One region of the Pseudomonas sp. m6p genome, then DNA from elsewhere that is predicted to be linked to it. Evidence: riboswitches for the same ligand, from Rfam matches in the RefSeq annotation. Region 1 holds a riboswitch; the other holds the start of a gene.

What was found. A riboswitch is a leader RNA that binds a small molecule or an ion and turns the genes downstream of it on or off. The one in region 1 is predicted to bind cobalamin.
Region 2: it holds a riboswitch for cobalamin, as region 1 does, so the genes downstream of both, cobO (cob(I)yrinic acid a,c-diamide adenosyltransferase) here and ACYZUM_RS12945 (CbtB domain-containing protein) in region 1, are expected to answer to the same signal.

What each region holds. Positions count from the first base shown of each region.
Region 1 covers NZ_CM147084.1:2,814,182-2,823,692, forward strand. The annotation lists gene ACYZUM_RS12930 (magnesium chelatase ATPase subunit I) at 1-400, opposite strand, end outside; gene cobN (cobaltochelatase subunit CobN) at 565-4,413, opposite strand; gene cobW (cobalamin biosynthesis protein CobW) at 4,417-5,487, opposite strand; cobalamin riboswitch at 5,586-5,798, opposite strand; cobalamin riboswitch at 6,728-6,949, shown strand; gene ACYZUM_RS12945 (CbtB domain-containing protein) at 7,073-7,270, shown strand; gene ACYZUM_RS12950 (CbtA family protein) at 7,282-7,980, shown strand; gene ACYZUM_RS12955 (cobalamin biosynthesis protein) at 7,977-8,390, shown strand; gene cobM (precorrin-4 C(11)-methyltransferase) at 8,472-9,218, shown strand; gene nfuA (Fe-S biogenesis protein NfuA) at 9,421-9,511, opposite strand, start outside.
Region 2 covers NZ_CM147084.1:1,057,376-1,066,886, forward strand. The annotation lists gene ACYZUM_RS04985 (PQQ-dependent sugar dehydrogenase) at 1-888, opposite strand, end outside; gene ACYZUM_RS04990 (hypothetical protein) at 955-1,539, opposite strand; cobalamin riboswitch at 1,704-1,934, shown strand; gene cobO (cob(I)yrinic acid a,c-diamide adenosyltransferase) at 2,016-2,627, shown strand; gene ACYZUM_RS05000 (cobyrinate a,c-diamide synthase) at 2,624-4,024, shown strand; gene bluB (5,6-dimethylbenzimidazole synthase) at 4,021-4,671, shown strand; gene cbiB (adenosylcobinamide-phosphate synthase CbiB) at 4,668-5,576, shown strand; gene cobD (threonine-phosphate decarboxylase CobD) at 5,569-6,561, shown strand; gene ACYZUM_RS05020 (cobyric acid synthase) at 6,558-8,009, shown strand; gene cobU (bifunctional adenosylcobinamide kinase/adenosylcobinamide-phosphate guanylyltransferase) at 8,238-8,759, shown strand; gene cobT (nicotinate-nucleotide--dimethylbenzimidazole phosphoribosyltransferase) at 8,756-9,511, shown strand, end outside.

The DNA.
Region 1 (9,511 bases):
TGCCATCACGCTCGACCAGGTTGGTGCCGCTGGCCGCCACATCCAGCAGCAGATCAACCAGATGATCGGGCAACAGATTCACTTCATCGACGTACAGCACACCGCCGTCGGCCTTGGCCAGCACGCCGGGAGAAAACTGCGCACGACCTTCACTCAGCGCGGCATCCAGATCGAGGGTGCCGACCAGACGTTCTTCGGTGGCGCCCAGTGGCAACGTGACGAACTGACCGCTGGCCAGCAGATCGGCGAGGCCACGGGCCAGAGTCGACTTGGCCATTCCGCGTGGGCCTTCGATCAGCACACCACCGATTTTCGGGTCGATGGCAGTGAGGTACAGCGCGAGTTTCAAGTCATCGGCGCCGACCACGGCGGAGAGCGGGAAATGCGGGATGTCGGTCATCTTCAATACTCGGTCATGGTCGGTGATCTTTCGAAAATCGTTGGGAGCCACGTTGATCCCTGTGGGAGCGAGCCTGCTCGCGAAAGCGGTGTGCCAGCTACAAAAATACTGTCTGACACGACGCCTTCGCGAGCAGGCTCGCTCCCACAGCGTGAGGCGGTATGTCAGGTGTCTTCTTCTATATCCAGCAGCAGGTTTTCCAGTGCTTCTTTATACACGCCGGGTTCCTGCCACATCCCACGTTGTTGCGCTTCCAGCATGCGTTCAGTCATGTCGCGCAGGGCATGCGGATTGTGTTCACGAACAAAATCGCGGGTTGCCGGGTCGAGCAAATAGGCGTCGGCCAGCAACGCATACTGATGATCGTCGATCAGTTGCGTGGTGGCGTCGAAGGCGAACAGGTTATCGACCGTCGCCGCCAGTTCAAACGCCCCTTTATAGCCGTGACGTTTGACCCCGTCGATCCACTTCGGATTGGCCGCCCGCGAGCGGATCACCCGATTGAGTTCTTCTTTCAGGGTGCGGACTTTCGGCAGATCCGGCTGGCTGTGATCGCCGTGATAACTCGCCGCCGCTTCCCCGCGCAGGGTTTCCACCGCCGCGAGCATGCCGCCCTGAAACTGGTAATAGTCGTTGGAATCGAGCAAGTCGTGCTCGCGATTGTCCTGGTTCTGCAACACCGCCTGCACCTGGCTCAGGCGCTGGACGAACTGTTCGCGCGCAGCGGTGCCCTCATCCGCCCCACCATAAGCGTAAGCGCCCCAGTTCAGGTAGACCTCGGCCAGATCCTCACGACTCTGCCACAAGCGACCGTCGATCGCGCCCTGTACGCCCGCACCATAGGCACCGGGTTTGGCGCCGAAGATCCGCCAGCCGGCCTGACGCCGCGCCGCGTCGGCATCCAGCCCCGATTGCAACAGCGCCTCGCGCTCGGCACGCACCTTCGCCGCCAGCGGGTTGAGGTCATCCGGTTCGTCCAGCGCCGCCACCGCTTGCACGGCAGCGTCGAACAGACGAATCAGGTTGGCAAAAGCATCGCGGAAAAAACCCGAGACCCGCAGCGTGACGTCGACCCGTGGCCGGTCGAGCAGGCTGAGCGGCAGAATCTCGAAATCATCGACGCGCTGACTGCCGGTGGCCCACACCGGGCGCACGCCCATCAGCGCCATGGCCTGGGCGATGTCGTCGCCGCCAGTGCGCATGGTCGCGGTGCCCCACACGGACAGGCCGAGCTGACGCAGGTGATCGCCGTGATCCTGCAAATGCCGCTCGAGAATCAACGTGGCGGACTGGAAGCCGATGCGCCACGCGGTGGTGGTCGGCAGGTTGCGCACGTCCACCGAGTAGAAGTTGCGCCCGGTGGGCAGCACGTCGAGACGGCCACGGCTGGGCGCGCCACTTGGGCCGGCGGGGACGAAGCGGCCGTTGAGGGCGTCGAGCAGACCGCGCATTTCGGCGGGGCCGCAGGCGTCGAGGCGTGGGGCGATGACTTCGCGCAGGTTTTCAATGATCGCGCTCACTTCAGCCCAACACGCCCCTTGTGGGAGCGAGCCTGCTCGCGAAGGCGGTGTATCAGTGAACGATGCGTTGGTTGACGCGCCGCCTTCGCGAGCAGGCTCGCTCCCACAGGGACTGCCCAGTGCTTGGGCGATCAGGTGGGTGGCGAACAGTTCGAGGCGTTCGCGGGTGTCACCGGCGGTGCGCCAGATTTCGTCGCTGACGCTTTGCAGCTCCGCCGGGCGCGGGCCGTTCCACGGGTCGGCAAGTGCGCAATCCAGCGGATCAAACCCCAGCTCGAAGGCCTTGGCCAACGCCCGCAGCAGACTCGACTGCGCGCCTTTGCCGTCACCACGCGGAATGCGCAGCAAAGCCAGCAAGGTATCGATGCGCAAACGTCCGGTCGGCGATTCGCCAAAGATGTGCAGGCCATCGCGAATCTGCGATTCCTTCAGATCACACAGGTAGGTGTCCAGCCGCGGCAGCCAGATCGCGGCGTCGGCGTCACTGTCCAGACCGGCGTCGAGTTGCAGTTCGCGATCGATCTGCGTCTCGCGCACCAGTTGCAGAATATCGCGTTGCAACTCTCGCGCACGACGCGGATCGAGCAGTTGTGCCTCGTAATATTCGTCGGCCAACAGTTCCAGATTGCGCAACGGGCCGTAGGTTTCGGCGCGGGTCAGCGGCGGCATCAGGTGGTCGATGATCACCGCTTGCGTGCGCCGTTTGGCTTGCGCGCCCTCGCCCGGGTCGTTGACGATAAACGGATAGATGTTCGGCAGCGGCCCGAGCAGCGCGTCCGGCCAGCAACTTTCCGAAAGGCCGACACCCTTGCCCGGCAGCCATTCGAGGTTGCCGTGCTTGCCGACGTGAATCACCGCGTGCGCACCGTAGGTGTTGCGCAGCCAGAAATAGAACGCCAGATAGCCGTGCGGCGGCACCAGATCCGGGTCGTGATACACCGCACTTGGATCGACCTGATAACCGCGCGCCGGCTGAATGCCGACGAAGGTCAGGCCAAAACGCAGCCCGGCGATCATCATTCGCCCGTCGCGGCACATCGGGTCGTTTTGCGGCGCGCCCCAGCGTTCCAGCACGGCCGCGCGATTGGCCTCGGGCAGCGCATTGAACATCGCCAGGTAGGCGTCCATCGCCAGACTTTGCTGACACGGACGCAGGTCGATGCTGTCGAGGTCGTTGCTGACTCCGCCGAGTAATTGCTGGATCAACGCGGTGCCGCTGTCCGGCAACTCAGCCGTCAACGGAAAGCCTTCGGTCTGCAACGCGCGCAGGATATTCAATGCCGCCGCCGGCGTGTCGAGACCGACGCCATTGCCAATCCGACCATCGCGGGTCGGGTAGTTGGCGAGGATCAGCGCAATACGTTTTTCCGCGTTCGGCAACCGCGCCAGATCGCTCCAGCGTCGGGCCAGTTCAGCGACAAAATCCATGCGCTCGGGTTGCGCCCGGTAGCAGACCACGTCGGACTGACTGCGCTCGCTGCGCCAGGCCAGATCCTTGAAGCTGATCGGCCGGCTGATGATGCGCCCGTCGAGTTCCGGCAAGGCAATGTGCATCGCCAGATCTCGTGGCCCCAGCCCCTGTTCGCTGTCACGCCAGCCCGGCTCGTTGTCCTGGGCGCAGATCGCCTGAATCACCGGAATATTGCGCCGGAACGGCCGCAGGTGCGGCGCTTCCGGGCTGGATTGCGCGAAGCCGGTGGTGTTGAGGATCACCGCAGCTTCGACCTCATCCAGCCAGTCCTCGACCACCGACAGGCAGCCGGGTTCTTTCAGGCTGGCGACGGCGATCGGCAACGGATTGAGCCCCGCCGCCTGCAAGCGTTGGCAGAACACGTCGATGAACGCGGTGTTCGCCGCTTGCAAATGCGAGCGATAAAACAACACCGCCGCCACTGGTTGACCGGGCAGCCAATCGGCTTGCCAGTCGCTCAGTGCGGCGGTGTTTTTCTGTGGGTGGTAAATCGCCGTACGCGGCAGCGCCTGCGGCTCGCCCCAGGTGTAGTCGCGCGACAGCCAGCGGTTGGCCAGGCAATGGAAGAAGCCCTGCGCATTGCCCATGCCGCCCTGACGCAAAAACTGCCAGAGACGGTCGCGATCTTCGGCGGGCACGGTGCTCAGGTCGCTGAGTTCCGGGTCGGGACGGTCATCCCCCGGTACCAGAATCACCTGCACGCCGCGCTCGGACAATTCCACCAGACGCTCGACACCGTAACGCCAATAGGCGATGCCGCCGTGCAACGAAATCAGAATGACCTTGGCGTGCCGTAGCACCTCATCGACATACAGATCGACCGAGGCGTGATTCTGCACCTGCATCGGATTGGCCAGGCGCAGGCTCGGGTAATCCTCAGGCAGTTGCTGCGCCGCTTCGGCGAGCAGCGCCAGGCTGGAATCGCCGCTGCACAGGATCACCAGCTCGGCGGGGGTTTGTCCAAGGTCGGCAATGTTGTCATCCGACACGAAACCGCCGGGCTGGGTCCTGAGCAGGTGCATGGCTTAAACGCTGAGCGCGGCGCGCAGTTGCGCTTCGAGTTGCGCGGCGTCGAGCTTCTGGCCGATCAGCACCAGACGAGTGACACGCGATTCATCAGCGCCCCACTGGCGGTCGAAGTGCTTGTCGAAACGCGTGCCCACGCCTTGAATCAACAGACGCATCGGCTTGTTCGGAATCGCCGCGAAGCCCTTCACACGCAGGATGCCGTGCTTGACCACCAATTGCGTCAGCGCGTCGAGCAACAGGCTTTCGTCGGCTTGCGGCAGTTCAATGGAGATCGAATCGAAGGCGTCGTGATCGTGGTCATCGTGATCGTCATCACCGTCGTGGTGGTGATCGTGATGGCTGTGGCGGCTGTCGATGTGTTCTTCGGAACCGGCACCGAGACCGATCAGCACGTCCAGCGGCAGGCGACCGTTGCTGGCTTCGATGATTTTCACCGCTGGCGGCAGTTCTTCAGCGACTTCAGCGCGAACGCGAGCCAGATCTTCGGCGCTGGTCTGATCGGCCTTGTTGAGGATCACCAGATCGGCGCTGGCCAGTTGGTCGGCGAACAGTTCGTGCAGCGGCGATTCGTGATCCAGATTCGGATCGAGTTTGCGCTGGGCATCGACCTGATCCGGGAACGCGGCGAAGGTACCGGCGGCCACGGCCGGGCTGTCGACCACGGTGATCACCGCGTCCACGGTGCAGGCGTTGCGGATTTCCGGCCACTGGAAGGCTTGCACCAATGGTTTTGGCAGAGCCAGACCGGACGTCTCGATCAGAATGTGATCGAGATCGCCGCGACGGGCGACCAGTTCGCGCATCACCGGGAAGAACTCTTCCTGCACTGTGCAGCACAGGCAGCCGTTGGCCAGTTCGTAGACGCGGCCGGTGGCTTCTTCTTCGGTGCAGCCGATGGTGCATTGTTTGAGGATCTCACCGTCGATTCCCAGCTCGCCGAACTCGTTGACGATCACCGCGATACGGCGGCCCTGAGCGTTGTCGAGCATATGGCGCAGCAAGGTGGTTTTGCCCGAGCCGAGGAAACCGGTGACGATGGTGACGGGGAGTTTGGCCAGTGTTTTCATCGGATGCCCTTTGGCAAGGTGGCGGGCATACGGGACGAGATCCGCTGCGAGCGTGCGCGCGGAAGAATTCGCCACCGGATCACCCCGCCCGGTTGTAGTGAGAAATCTGTCACGAGGCAGGTCTCCTGGCTGACGGTGTTCAGGCCTTGGGCCTGGCATTCGCTGCGCCTTCCCGCGGGCTCAGTGGATTGAGCTGGCAGTGGCGTGGCAACGAACTTCACCGTTCACAGTTGCGGGGGCAGCCGCGGCTTTGACCGCGTTCCCTTCTTAGCTTCAGCGTGGGCCGAAGAACCTCGAAGGTGCAAGGCTACGCATGGGTTGAGGATGGGTCAATGTTTGGATTGGGGGCATATCCGTTGCTGCGGGGGTTGCTGATTACGGTTTCGCCGTTGCGGCGGGTCACTTTTGCCAGACCTCGGGTTACGGGATCTGGTTTTTTTTGGATTGGGGGCATATCTGTTTCTGCGGGTGTCGCCGCTGGCGGTTTCGCTCTTACAGCGAGTCACCTTTTCCAGACGCCGAAAAGGTAACCCAAAAGGCTTTGCCCCGGCGTACGGCACTTCGCTGAGGCTCAGTGTTCCCTCCCTACGGTGTCCATCCGGGGGCATCGCCTACGGTTTGCTTCGCTGCACCTCCTCTCGATGTATGCGGCTTCGCCGCATGGCGCTGCGCGCCTACCCCCGGATGGACACCTTCGCTCGGCCTGCCGAAGGGGCTGAAGATCAAAAGCCAAAGCCAAAGCCAAAGCCAAAGCCAGATCAAAAGATCACAGCCTTCGGCAGTTCCTACAGGGATTGGGTGTATTCAGTTAGGAATTTGGTCGGCTGTCAGGCCGCCATCGCTGGCAAGCCAGCTCCCACAATTTAATTCGTGCACACCCCATGCGGCGAAGCCGCCCCACTCAACACGATGAGCGTTAGCTCGAGTAAAGCTTTTGATCTCAAGGCCCGTCGGCAGGCTGAGTGGAGGGATTTATCCGGGGTGGGAGCGCAGCGACCGTTTGGCGCAGCCAAACACAGCGAGAGGAGGTGCAGCGAAGCAAACCGTAGGCGCTGCCCCCGGATGAATCCCGCAGCGAAGGAACCCGAGCCCAAGCGAGGGCCGAACGTCAGGGTAAAGCCCTTTGGTTACTTTGGGGCTTTTGCCAAAGTGACCCGCCGTAAGGGCGGAACCCTAAGCGGCCGTTACCGCAGCAACGGATCCACCCCCAAAATTGACTAAATTCCCCAACCCATGCTCTCCTACACAACTTGTTACGGGTGCCCTTCACAGGGTGAAACGGGAAACCGGTGAATCATGTGCTTTACTCAAAGCCATGTCAGTCCGGTGCTGCCCCCGCAACGGTAAGCGAGCGAAGCGTCGAATCCACTGTGCCATTGCGGCATGGGAAGGTGATGCTTGCAGGTCGGCCTGATGCCAACCCCTCGTGAGCCCGGAGACCGGCCCGCAACACACAGCGCGCATTTTGCGTCGCTGAACATAACAAACCCGCGGTGGGCGGGCGCTGTTCGAACCTCTGCGTGCCCGACTCGCAGGGGTTTCCATGCGCTCTATATCACCCGCTGACACTCCAGAGGGAAGCGCCATGTCGATCATCAGCAGCACCGGCAGCAACACCGACAAAATCTCCAGCACCGCCACCTTGAGCCAACGCCTGACCGCCGCGATCTTGGCGTCGATCCTGGGTGCAGGCCTCGTTTATTTCGCCGGTTTCTCGCACATCGAAGCGGTGCACAACGCCGCTCACGATACCCGCCACAGCGCCGCGTTCCCGTGCCACTGAGACCTGCCGACATGATCAAGCGTATCGCGCAAACCGCAGGCTTCACCGGCCTGCTGGCCGCCCTGCTGCTGACGTTGCTGCAAAGCTTCTGGGTTTCGCCACTGATTCTGCAGGCCGAAACCTTCGAGAAGTCCGAGCCGGTGGCCGTTCACGAACACGCCGCCGGTACAGCCGCACACACTCACGACGCTGAAGCCTGGGAGCCGGAAGACGGCTGGCAACGCGTGGTCTCGACCACCGGCGGCAATCTGGTAGTGGCGGTCGGTTTCGCGCTGATGCTCGCCGGCCTGTACACCCTGCGTGCACCGACCAAAACTTCGCAGGGCCTACTCTGGGGCCTGGCCGGTTACGCGACCTTCGTCCTCGCGCCGACCCTCGGCCTGCCGCCTGAACTGCCGGGCACCGCTGCCGCCGATCTGGCGTCGCGGCAAACGTGGTGGATCGGCACCGCCGCTTCCACCGCAGTCGGCCTGGCGCTGATCGTGTTCAGCCGCCACTGGCTGATGAAGCTGCTGGGCGTGGCGATCCTCGCCGTGCCGCACGTGATCGGCGCGCCGCAACCGGAAGTGCATTCGATGCTCGCCCCGGAGGCGCTGGAAACTCAGTTCAAAATCGCTTCGCAGTTGACCAACGTGGCGTTCTGGCTGGCCTTGGGCCTGATCAGCGCCTGGTTGTTCCGCCGCAAAAGCGATGGTCAGTACCACGCATGACCGATGACCGCGCAGCGCCGACCTTCGTGGTTGGCCTGGGCTGCCAGCGCGGCTGCCCGGCCAGCACGCTGCGCGCGTTACTCGATCAGGCATTGCAGGCGCATCGCATAGAACTCGAGGCGGTCAAGGCCCTGGCCAGCATCGACCTTAAACGTGATGAACCCGGTTTGCAGGAACTGGCCAGCCAACTGGCGCTGCCGCTGTTGTATTTCAGCAGCGAAGAATTGGCCATTTACCAGCAGCGACTGAGCCATCACTCGCAGATCGCCTATGAGCGCACCGGTTGCTACGGTGTGGCGGAAAGTGCCGCCCTGGCCCTGGCCGAGCAGTTGATTCAGGCACCGGCAAAGCTGCTGATTTCCCGGCAGAAATACGCTCAGGCGACACTGGCATTGGCCGGCGCTGCGTAAATTCCCGATAATCCCCCTGTTTGATCATGAGCAATCTTCATCTGAAGCGTTGCCCTGCCCCGTTTTTCACAGGATTTCTTCATGACCGTCTACTTCATCGGCGCCGGCCCCGGCGACCCGGAATTGATCACCGTCAAAGGCCAGCGGCTGATCCGCAGCTGCCCGGTGATCATCTACGCAGGCTCGCTGGTGCCGGCCGCCGTGCTCAAGGGACATCAGGCGGAAACGGTGGTCAACAGCGCCGAATTGCATCTGGAGCAGATCATTGAATTGATCACAACCGCCCACGGCAAGGGCCAGGACGTGGCGCGGGTGCACTCGGGTGATCCGAGCCTGTACGGCGCGATTGGCGAGCAGATTCGTTATCTGCGCGAGTTGAATATTCCGTTCGAAATCATCCCCGGCGTCACCGCCACCGCCGCCTGTGCAGCCTTGCTCGGCGCCGAGCTGACGCTGCCGGATGTGTCACAGAGCGTGATTCTGACCCGCTACGCGGACAAGACCGCGATGCCGGTGGGTGAGGAGTTGAGCAGTCTGGCGCAGCATGGCGCGACCATGGCGATTCACCTGGGGGTCAACCATCTGCAGAAAATCATCACTGAATTGCTGCCGCATTACGGCGCGGATTGCCCGATTGCGGTGATTCACCGGGCAACATGGCCGGATCAGGATTGGGTGGTGGGGACGCTGGAGGACATTGCGGCGAAGGTTGAGGCCAAGGGGTTTCGGCGTACGGCGTTGATTCTGGTGGGTCGGGTGCTGGGCAGTGAGGTGTTTAGCGAGTCGTCGCTGTATCGCGCGGGGCATGCGCACCTCTACAGACCCTGAATCATATGGGATTGGGTGCCAACCTGTGGCGAGGGGATTTATCCCCGATGAACTGCGCTTGCAGTTCCTTTTCTGGGGCTGCTTCGCAACCCATCGGGGATAAATCCCCTCGCCACACAATAAACAGGCACTCATTAATCAAGTGCATAAAAAAACGGCGCTCACGGGGCGCCGTTTTTCATGTTCGCAGTGAACACCTTACTCAGTAGTAGGCGTTTTCTTTCTGCGTGTGGTCGGTCACGTCGCGCACACCTTTGAGCTCTGGAATACGCTCAAGCAAGGTGCGCTCGATA
Region 2 (9,511 bases), 1.8 Mb from region 1:
CTTGACCGAGGTGATGTAGTCCGGCACCAGGTCGCTGCCGATTTCGTCACGTTCGTTGACTGCTGTCCACAGCGCGCCTGTGGTGGGTTCCCACGCCAGACCGTTGGGGTTACGAATGCCCGAGGCGAAGATCCGGTGATTGCCGGTGGCGCGATCCACTTCCCAGATCGCGGCGCGACCTTCCTCTTTATCCAGACCATTCTCGCCGACGTTGCTGTTCGAGCCGACGGTGACATACAGCTTGCTGCCGTCCTTGCTGGCGATGACGTTCTTGGTCCAGTGATGGTTCAGCGTACCGCCAGGCAGATCGGTGACTTTGATCGGCTGGGTCTTGATCTCGGTCGCGCCGAATTCGTAGTGAAAGCGCAGCAGGCGATCGGTGTCAGCGACGTACAAATCGTTACCGACCAGGGTCATGCCAAACGGCGAATTGAGATTTTGAAGAAACACCGTGCGGGTCTCGGCCACGCCGTCGTGATCGGCGTCGCGCAACAAGGTGATGCGGTTCGGGCTTGGCACGCCGGCACCGGCTTTGCCCATGACTTTCTTCATCACCCAGCCGCGAATACCACTGCTGTCATCCGGCTTGGGCGGCGCGTTGGTTTCCGCCACCAATACGTCACCGTTGGGCAGCACGTAGAGCCAGCGTGGGTGATCGAGGCCTTCGGCAAATGCAGCCACTTGCGTACCGGCTGCGGCGGTCGGTTTGCCACCTGCAGGCCAGCCGACCGCTGGGGCGATGTTCACCGTCGGGATCAGGGTTTTGTTCGGTTCAGGCAGTTTCGGTGACGGACCGGTGCCGTCGGAAACCTGCAGGCTGGAGGATTCACCGCAGGCGGCGAGCCCTCCGGCGAGAGCGATGACGAGAGCGAGTCGGGTTTTGCGCATTGCTGATCTTCCCTATGAATGCATGCTTAATCATAGAGGAGCTTGCGCACCCGATGGTTCAACCGCTCAACCGCGGGCCTCTTTGAACAGCACGGCGATGCCCGGATGATAGTTGCCCGCTTCGCTGCGCAACTTGCGGTAGGCGTAGGGGAAATACCAGGCCACGGCGCAGCAGTGTTCCTTTTGCAGGTCGTCGACCATGTCCTGCAGTTCTTCGGGGCTGGCACTGTGCTGGGCCTTCTGCGGGGCGACGAACAGACAGCCGAGTTTGAGGTCACTGGCGAAGCTGATGCGTTTGGCATCGCTGGTGATGTCCAGCAGGGCCTGAGTCAGGTTGAGGTTGTTGACCCGCGGCCAGCGCTGGGTGGCCTGAAGGTAGGCGCGGTCTTCGGCCCCGGCGATGAACAGGTCGGCGCGGGCATTGCGCTCGCCGTCCTCGTTCTGCTTGCGGGTGGTGGTATCGCAGAGGGTAACCAACTCGGCCATCCATGCCGCAGCGGAGAGCAAGCCGAGATTGGCTTTCTCGTCATGCCAGTAGGGTGTGTCGTTGTCACCGCGTACCGCGTTGTAACGGTCAATACAGTCAAACCAGCGTTCAAGCACCGGGCGCAGGAATTCCAGGCGCGGGTTGCTGATGATCATGCCTTGCATCGTCATCATCCTTATTGTTGTGGTGTGCTTTTTCAATCAAAAGCATGGCTCTTTGATATCACTTGTCTCAGTGTGGCACAAGATTGGCGTCAGATAATTGATCGGCGGCAGTTATTCGCCCGACGGCCCCCTCTTTAATTGACGCTCCATCCCCAACCCTCTAACCTTCGCGGCTTGTTTCAGGTGCTCTGTGACGCGTGTCGACAGAGTGAAACAGGGAAGCCGGTGAGGGTTGTCTTCAGGTGAAAGACGATCACGATCCCGGCGCTGCCCCCGCAACGGTAAATGAGTGAAAACTGCGCATTGAGCCACTGTGTCGACCGACGCGGGAAGGCGCGCAGTCAGGCGATTCGCCGCTCATGAGCCCGGAGACCGGCCTGATCCATCCAGCGGCATCACGGTGGGCGATGCCAGGCTTTTTGCCGTCTGTTCTTGTGCCTGCCCGCCGTTATCCAGCCTCAACGGAGAGCTCCCCCATGACCGATTCCCCCGAGCGCGACGAACGCCATCTGGCGCGTATGCAGCGCAAAAAAGCCGTGATCGACGAACGCATCGCCAATTCGCCCGACGAGTGCGGCCTGGTGCTGGTGTTGACCGGCAATGGCAAAGGCAAAAGCAGCTCGGCGTTCGGCATGCTTGCCCGTGCCATGGGCCACGGCATGCAGTGCGGTGTGGTGCAGTTCATCAAGGGCCGCAACAGCACTGGCGAAGAACTGTTTTTCCGCCGCTTCCCCGAGCAAGTGCGTTTTCACGTAATGGGCGAGGGTTTCACCTGGGAAACCCAGGACCGCCAGCGTGACATCGCCGCCGCCGAAGCTGCGTGGGCAGTGTCCCGCGAGCTGCTGCGCGATCCGTCGATCGGCCTGGTGGTGCTGGATGAACTGAACATTGCCCTGAAACACGGCTACCTCGATCTGGATCGAGTGCTCAGCGACCTGCAGGCGCGTCCGCCGATGCAGCACGTGATCGTCACCGGCCGCGCGGCCAAACCGGAAATGATCGAGATGGGCGACACCGTCACCGAAATGGGTATGCTCAAGCACGCCTTCCAGGCCGGCATCAAAGCGCAGAAAGGCGTCGAACTTTGAATCAACCACGTCACTGCCCGGCGGTGCTGATTGCCGCCCCGGCCTCCGGTCAGGGCAAGACCACCGTCACCGCCGCGCTCGCTCGCTTGCATCGCAATCAGGGGCGCAAGGTGCGCGTGTTCAAGTGCGGCCCGGACTTCCTCGACCCGATGATTCTCGAGCGCGCCAGCGGTGCGCCGGTGTATCAAATGGACATGTGGATGGTCGGCGAGCAGGAAAGCCGCCGCCTGTTGTGGGAAGCCGCCGCCGAAGCCGATCTGATCCTGATCGAAGGCGTGATGGGCCTGTTCGACGGCACGCCGTCCAGTGCTGATCTGGCGCGGCATTTCGGCGTGCCGGTGCTTGGTGTGATCGATGGCACCGCCATGGCCCAGACCTTTGGTGCACTGGCGCTGGGGTTGGCGCGCTATCAGCCGGACCTGCCGTTTGCCGGGGTGCTGGCCAACCGCGTCGGCACTTTGCGTCATGCGCAATTGCTCGAAGGCAGCCTCACCGAAGGTCTGCGTTGGTACGGCGCGCTGTCGCGGGAAACCGGGATCGAGTTGCCGAGCCGCCATCTCGGTCTGGTGCAAGCCAGCGAACTGAATGATCTGGACCTGCGTCTCGACGCGGCCGCCCAAGCGTTGGCCAGCAGTTGCGAGGTAGCGCTGCCACCGGCCGTGGAGTTCGCCGCGCCTGAAGTGATCCCTGCTGAGCCGCTGCTCGACGGCGTGCGCATTGCCGTCGCTCGTGACGAAGCCTTTGCCTTCACCTACGGTGCCAGCCTCGATCTGCTGCGGGCGATGGGCGCCGAGTTGAGTTTCTTTTCGCCGATCCGCGATACCCAATTGCCCGACGCCGACAGTCTGTATTTGCCCGGTGGTTACCCGGAATTGCACCATGTCTCGCTGGCGCGAAACACCGCGATGCTGGATGCGATTCGCGCGCACCACGCCGCCGGCAAACCACTGCTTGCCGAGTGCGGCGGCATGCTCTATCTGCTCGACGCGTTGACCGATGTCGAAGGCACCCGCGCCGAACTGGTCGGGCTGCTGCGCGGTGAGGCAGTGATGCAAAAACGTCTGGCGGCACTGGCACTGCAAGCGGTGGATTTGCCGGAGGGCTCGCTGCGTGGGCACACCTATCACCATTCCCTGACCAGCACCGAGCTGACGCCGATTGCCCGGGGCATCAGCCCGAATGGCGGGCGCGGGGCGGAGGCGGTTTATCGGGAGGGGCGGATGACGGCGTCGTACGTGCATTTTTACTTTCCGTCGAACCCGACTGCGATTGCCGCATTGTTTGCGCCAGATCTCAAGGCCGCCATCGCTGGCAAGCCAGCTCCCACAGTGGCCGGTGTCATGCCTGAAGAAACGCGATCCCCTGTGGGAGCTGGCTTGCCAGCGATGGGGCCATGACCGACAACGCCTATTCCGAGGCCGAACGCGCAGCCGTCTACCGAGCCATCGCCGAACGCCGCGACATGCGCCACTTCACCGGCGGCACGGTCGAGCCGGAGCTGCTGCGCCGTCTGCTCGAAGCCGCGCATCAGGCGCCCAGCGTCGGTCTGATGCAGCCATGGCGCTTCATCCGCATCAGCGATCGCGCCCTGCGCGGGCAGATCCAGAACCTCGTCGAAGAAGAGCGCGTGCGTACCGCCGAAGCCCTCGGCGAGCGCAGTGACGAGTTCATGAAGCTCAAGGTTGAAGGCATCAACGACTGCGCCGAAGTGCTGGTCGCGGCGCTGATGGATGATCGCGAAAAGCACATTTTCGGCCGTCGTACGCTGCCGGAAATGGACATGGCCTCGCTGTCCTGCGCGATTCAGAATCTGTGGCTGGCGTCCCGTGCCGAGGGGCTGGGCATGGGCTGGGTGTCGCTGTTCGAACCGCAGGCGCTGGCCGATCTGCTGCAGCTGCCGGCCGGGGCCAAGCCATTGGCGGTGTTGTGCCTGGGGCCGGTCAAGGCATTCTATCCGGCGCCGATGCTGGTACTCGAAGGGTGGGCGCAGGCGCGGCCGCTCAATGAGTTGCTGTACGAAAATTATTGGGGAGTGAGTCAATGAGTGTGGCGTTGTTGAGTGTCGCCGCAGTCGCGCTGGATGCGCTGCTGGGTGAACCGAAACGCTGGCATCCGCTGGTGGCGTTCGGCAATTTTGCCGGGCGCGTCGAGCGCCGTTTCAATGCGGGCGGACGTGGCTGGCGCAGTCACGGGGTCACCGCGTGGGTGATCGCGGTGCTGCCGCTGACCTTGCTCGCGACCGCGTTTTCCTGGGCGCCGTACGTCGGCTGGATCGTCGAGATTCTGGCGCTGTATTGCGCCCTCGGCATGCGCAGCCTCGGTGAGCATGTCGCGCCGGTAGCTGCCGCCTTGCGCGCCGATGATCTGGAAGAAGCACGCAAACGCGTCGGTTATCTGGTCAGCCGTCAGACCAGCGAACTGGACAGCACCGCCGTCGCCCGCGCCGCCACTGAATCGGTGCTGGAAAACGGCAGTGACGCGGTGTTCGCCGCGCTGTTCTGGTTTGTCGTGGCCGGTGCGCCGGGGGTGGTGCTCTATCGCCTGAGCAATACGCTCGACGCGATGTGGGGCTATCGCAACGAACGCTTCGAGCGCTTCGGCTGGTGCGCGGCAAAAATCGACGACGTGCTCAACTACATTCCGGCCCGACTGGTGGCGCTGACCTACGCACTGCTGGGCAACACCCGGCTCGCCTGGAAATGCTGGCGCAGCCAGGGCCCGCAATGGGACAGCCCCAACGCCGGTCCGGTAATGGCGGCTGGCGCCGGTGCGTTAGGCGTCGAACTGGGCGGACCGGCGATTTATCACGGTGAGCTGCATGAGCGTCCGCAACTGGGCGAAGGTGCGCCGGCGGATGCCGATTCGATTGATCGCGGCTGGCAATTGGTCCAGCGCGGGGTATGGTTATGGCTGCTGATTCTCTGCGTGGGGGCTGAATTCTATGCTTGAGCACGGTGGCCGGCTGCGCAAGGCTGCACTCGATTACGGGATTGCCGAGGCCAACTGGCTCGACCTGTCCAGCGGGCTTGCGCCGTGGCCGTTTGCGGTGCCGCAGATTCCGTTGCGCGCCTGGGCACGCTTGCCGGAAACCGACGACGGGCTGGAGCAGGCCGCGTGTGATTACTACGGTGCTTCGCAGGTGCTGCCGGTGGCCGGTTCGCAAATGGCGATCCAGCTGCTGCCGCGTTTGCGCCGCGCCGGCAAGGTCGGTGTGTTGTCGCCGTGTTATGCCGAGCACGCCGAAGCCTGGCGTCGCAGTGGTTATATCGTGCGCGAAGTGCTGGAGCAGGAAGTGGAATTCTTTCTCGACAGCCTCGACGTGCTGGTGGTGGTCAATCCGAACAATCCCACTGGCCTGAGCCTGACACCGGCGCGGCTGCTCGACTGGCATGCGCGGCTGGCCCAGCGCGGCGGCTGGCTGGTGGTCGATGAAGCGTTCATGGATAACACGCCGCAGCTGAGCCTGGCCTCGCACACCCATCAAGTTGGCCTGATCGTCTTGCGCTCGTTCGGCAAGTTTTTCGGTCTGGCCGGGGTGCGTCTGGGGTTTGTGCTGGCCGAGCGCAAGTTGCTCAGGTTGCTCGCCGAACAGGTCGGGCCGTGGGCGGTGAGCGGGCCGACGCGGGTGCTCGGTCAGGCCTGTTTGCAGGACACCGAAGCGCACACTCGGCAACGTATTCGCAGCGATGAGGCCAGTGAGCGTCTGGCGCTGCTGCTGGAGCGCTATGGTTTCAAACCCCACGGTGGTTGTGCGTTGTTTCAGTGGCTGGTCACCGAGCACGCGCAAGCGCTACACGAGTTCATGGCCCGACGCGGGATCCTTCTGCGCATCTTCACCCACAACAGCAGTTTGCGTTTTGGCCTGCCGGCCAACGCCGCTGAAGAAGCGCGCCTCGAACAGGCGCTGCAAGCCTTTGCCAAGGAATCGAAATGACCACCGTGATGGTGCAAGGCACCACCTCCGACGCCGGTAAAAGCACGCTAGTGACGGCGCTGTGTCGCTGGGCCACCCGTCAGGGCGTGGCGGTGGTGCCGTTCAAACCGCAGAACATGGCGCTCAACAGCGCGGTGACCGCCGACGGCGGCGAGATCGGCCGGGCGCAAGCGGTGCAGGCGCAAGCCGCGCATCTTGAACCGCATACCGACATGAACCCGGTGTTGCTCAAGCCCAACAGCGACACCGGCGCGCAGGTGATCATCCATGGCCGCGCGGTCACCAGCATGAATGCGGTGGCGTATCACGACTACAAAGCCATCGCCATGCAAGCGGTGCTCGCGTCGCACGAGCGGCTGAGCGCGGCGTATCCGCTGGTGATGGTCGAAGGCGCCGGCTCGCCGGCCGAGATCAACCTGCGTGCCGGGGACATCGCCAACATGGGCTTCGCCGAAGCGGTGGATTGCCCGGTGCTGCTGATCGCCGACATCAATCGCGGCGGGGTGTTTGCGCATCTGGTCGGCACGCTGGAGCTGCTGTCGCCGAGCGAGCAGGCGCGGGTCAAGGGCTTCATCATCAACCGCTTTCGCGGTGACATCGCCTTGCTGCAACCGGGCCTCGACTGGCTGGAACAGCGCACCGGCAAACCGGTTATCGGTGTGCTGCCGTACGTGATGGATCTGCATCTGGAGGCTGAGGACGGCATCGACCAGCGCCAGACCGACAAGGCCGAGCAAGTGCTGAAAGTGGTGGTGCCGGTGCTGCCGCGTATCAGCAATCACACCGACTTCGATCCGCTGCGTTTGCATCCGCAGGTCGATCTGCAATTCATCGGCCCGGGGCAGGCGATCCCTGCCGCCGATCTGATCATCCTGCCCGGCTCGAAAAGCGTGCGCAGCGATCTTGCCTATTTACGTGCCAATGGCTGGGACGCGGCGATCAATCGGCACTTGCGCTATGGCGGCAAGTTGCTGGGGATCTGCGGCGGTCTGCAAATGCTCGGTGAGCAGGTGCACGATCCGCTGGGCCTGGAAGGCGCGCCGGGCTCCAGTGCCGGCCTCGGTTTGCTGGCGTTCGAAACCACGCTGGAAGCCGAGAAGCAGTTGCGCAATGTCCGTGGGCATCTGGCGCTGGAAAACGCCGAGGTCAGTGGCTATGAAATTCATGCCGGGGTAACGGTAGGCCCGGCGCTGGAGAACGCGGCGGTGCATCTGGAGGATGGTCGTTGCGATGGCGCGCAGAGTCTGGACGGGCAGGTGTTCGGCACCTACCTGCATGGCTTGTTCGAATCACCGCAAGCCAGTGCCGCGTTGCTGCGCTGGGCCGGGTTGAGCGCTGTGCAGGAGGTGGATTACCACGGTCTGCGCGAGCGCGATATCGAGCGGCTGGCGGATCTGGTGGAGCAGCATCTGGATACCGGGCTGCTGCGTCAGCTCTGCGGGATTTAGGCTGGCTGTTACGGCCTCTTCGCGAGCAGGCTCGCTCCCACTTTGGAACGCATTCCCATGTGGGAGCGAGCCTGCTCGCGAAGGGGCCGGTTGCCTCAATACATAAATGACAGGACATCTCCATCCTCCACAGGGGAGTGAGGTGTTTCAGCCACTGCGATCACTGTGGGAGCGGGCTTGCCCGCGAAGAGGCCGGTTGCCTCAACACTTAATTTTCAGGATGTCCCCATGCACCAACTGATCCTCGGCGGCGCCCGCTCCGGCAAAAGTCGCCTCGCGGAAAAACTCGCCAGCGACAGCCAGCTGGCGGTCACTTACATCGCCACCAGCCAGCCGCTGGACGGTGAAATGAACGCCCGCGTCGCCCATCACCGCGCCCGGCGTCCGGCCGAATGGGCGCTGATCGAAGAACCCATAGCGCTGGCCCGTGTCCTGCGTGAAAACGCCGGCGGCGAGCGTTGCCTGCTGGTGGACTGCCTGACCCTGTGGCTGACCAATCTGCTGATGCTCGATGACGCCGCGCGTCTCGCCGCCGAACGTGAAGCTCTGCTGGACTGCCTGGCGTCATTGCCGGGAGAAATCATTTTTGTCAGCAACGAGACCGGAATGGGTGTCGTGCCGCTGGGCGAATTGACTCGCCGCTACGTCGATGAAGCCGGTTGGCTGCATCAAGCTCTGGCCGAGCGTTGTCAGCGAGTCGTCCTGACTGTCGCCGGCCTGCCCCTGACCCTGAAAGGACCTGCGTTATGACTCAAGCGTGGTGGTTGAACCCGTGCCAATCCGTAAATACCGAGATCGTTGAACACGCGGCGGCGCGCCAACAGCAACTGACCAAACCGGCCGGCTCCCTCGGTCGCCTCGAAAGCGTGGCGGTGCAGCTGGCCGGATTGCAGGGGCAGATCAAGCCGACCCTCAAGCAGGTCTGGATCGCGATTTTTGCTGGTGATCACGGGGTGGTCGCGGAAGGTGTTTCCGCCTTCCCGCAGGAGGTCACCGGGCAGATGCTGCTCAACTTCGTCAGCGGCGGTGCGGCGATCAGCGTGCTGGCGCGCCAGCTCGATGCGCAACTGGAAGTGGTCGATCTGGGCACCGTGACACCTACGTTGAATCTGCCGGGCGTGCGTCATCTGAACATCGGCCCGGGCACGGCGAATTTCGCCAAAGGCGCGGCGATGACCCAAGCGCAGGGCGAACTCGCCTTACAGGCCGGTCGTGACAGCGTGCTGCGCGCCAAAGCGGCGGGCGCACAGTTGTTCATCGGTGGCGAAATGGGCATCGGCAACACCACTGCCGCCAGTGCACTGGCGTGTGCCTTGCTCGATTGCCCGGTGGCGCACCTGACCGGTCCCGGCACGGGGTTGAATGCCGAGGGCGTCAGCCATAAAGCACAAGTGATCGAGCGCGCACTGGCGCTGCACGCGGCGCAACGTGGCGATGCGCTGCAAACCCTGTTCAACCTCGGCGGGTTTGAAATCGCCGCACTGGTCGGCGCGTACCTGGCT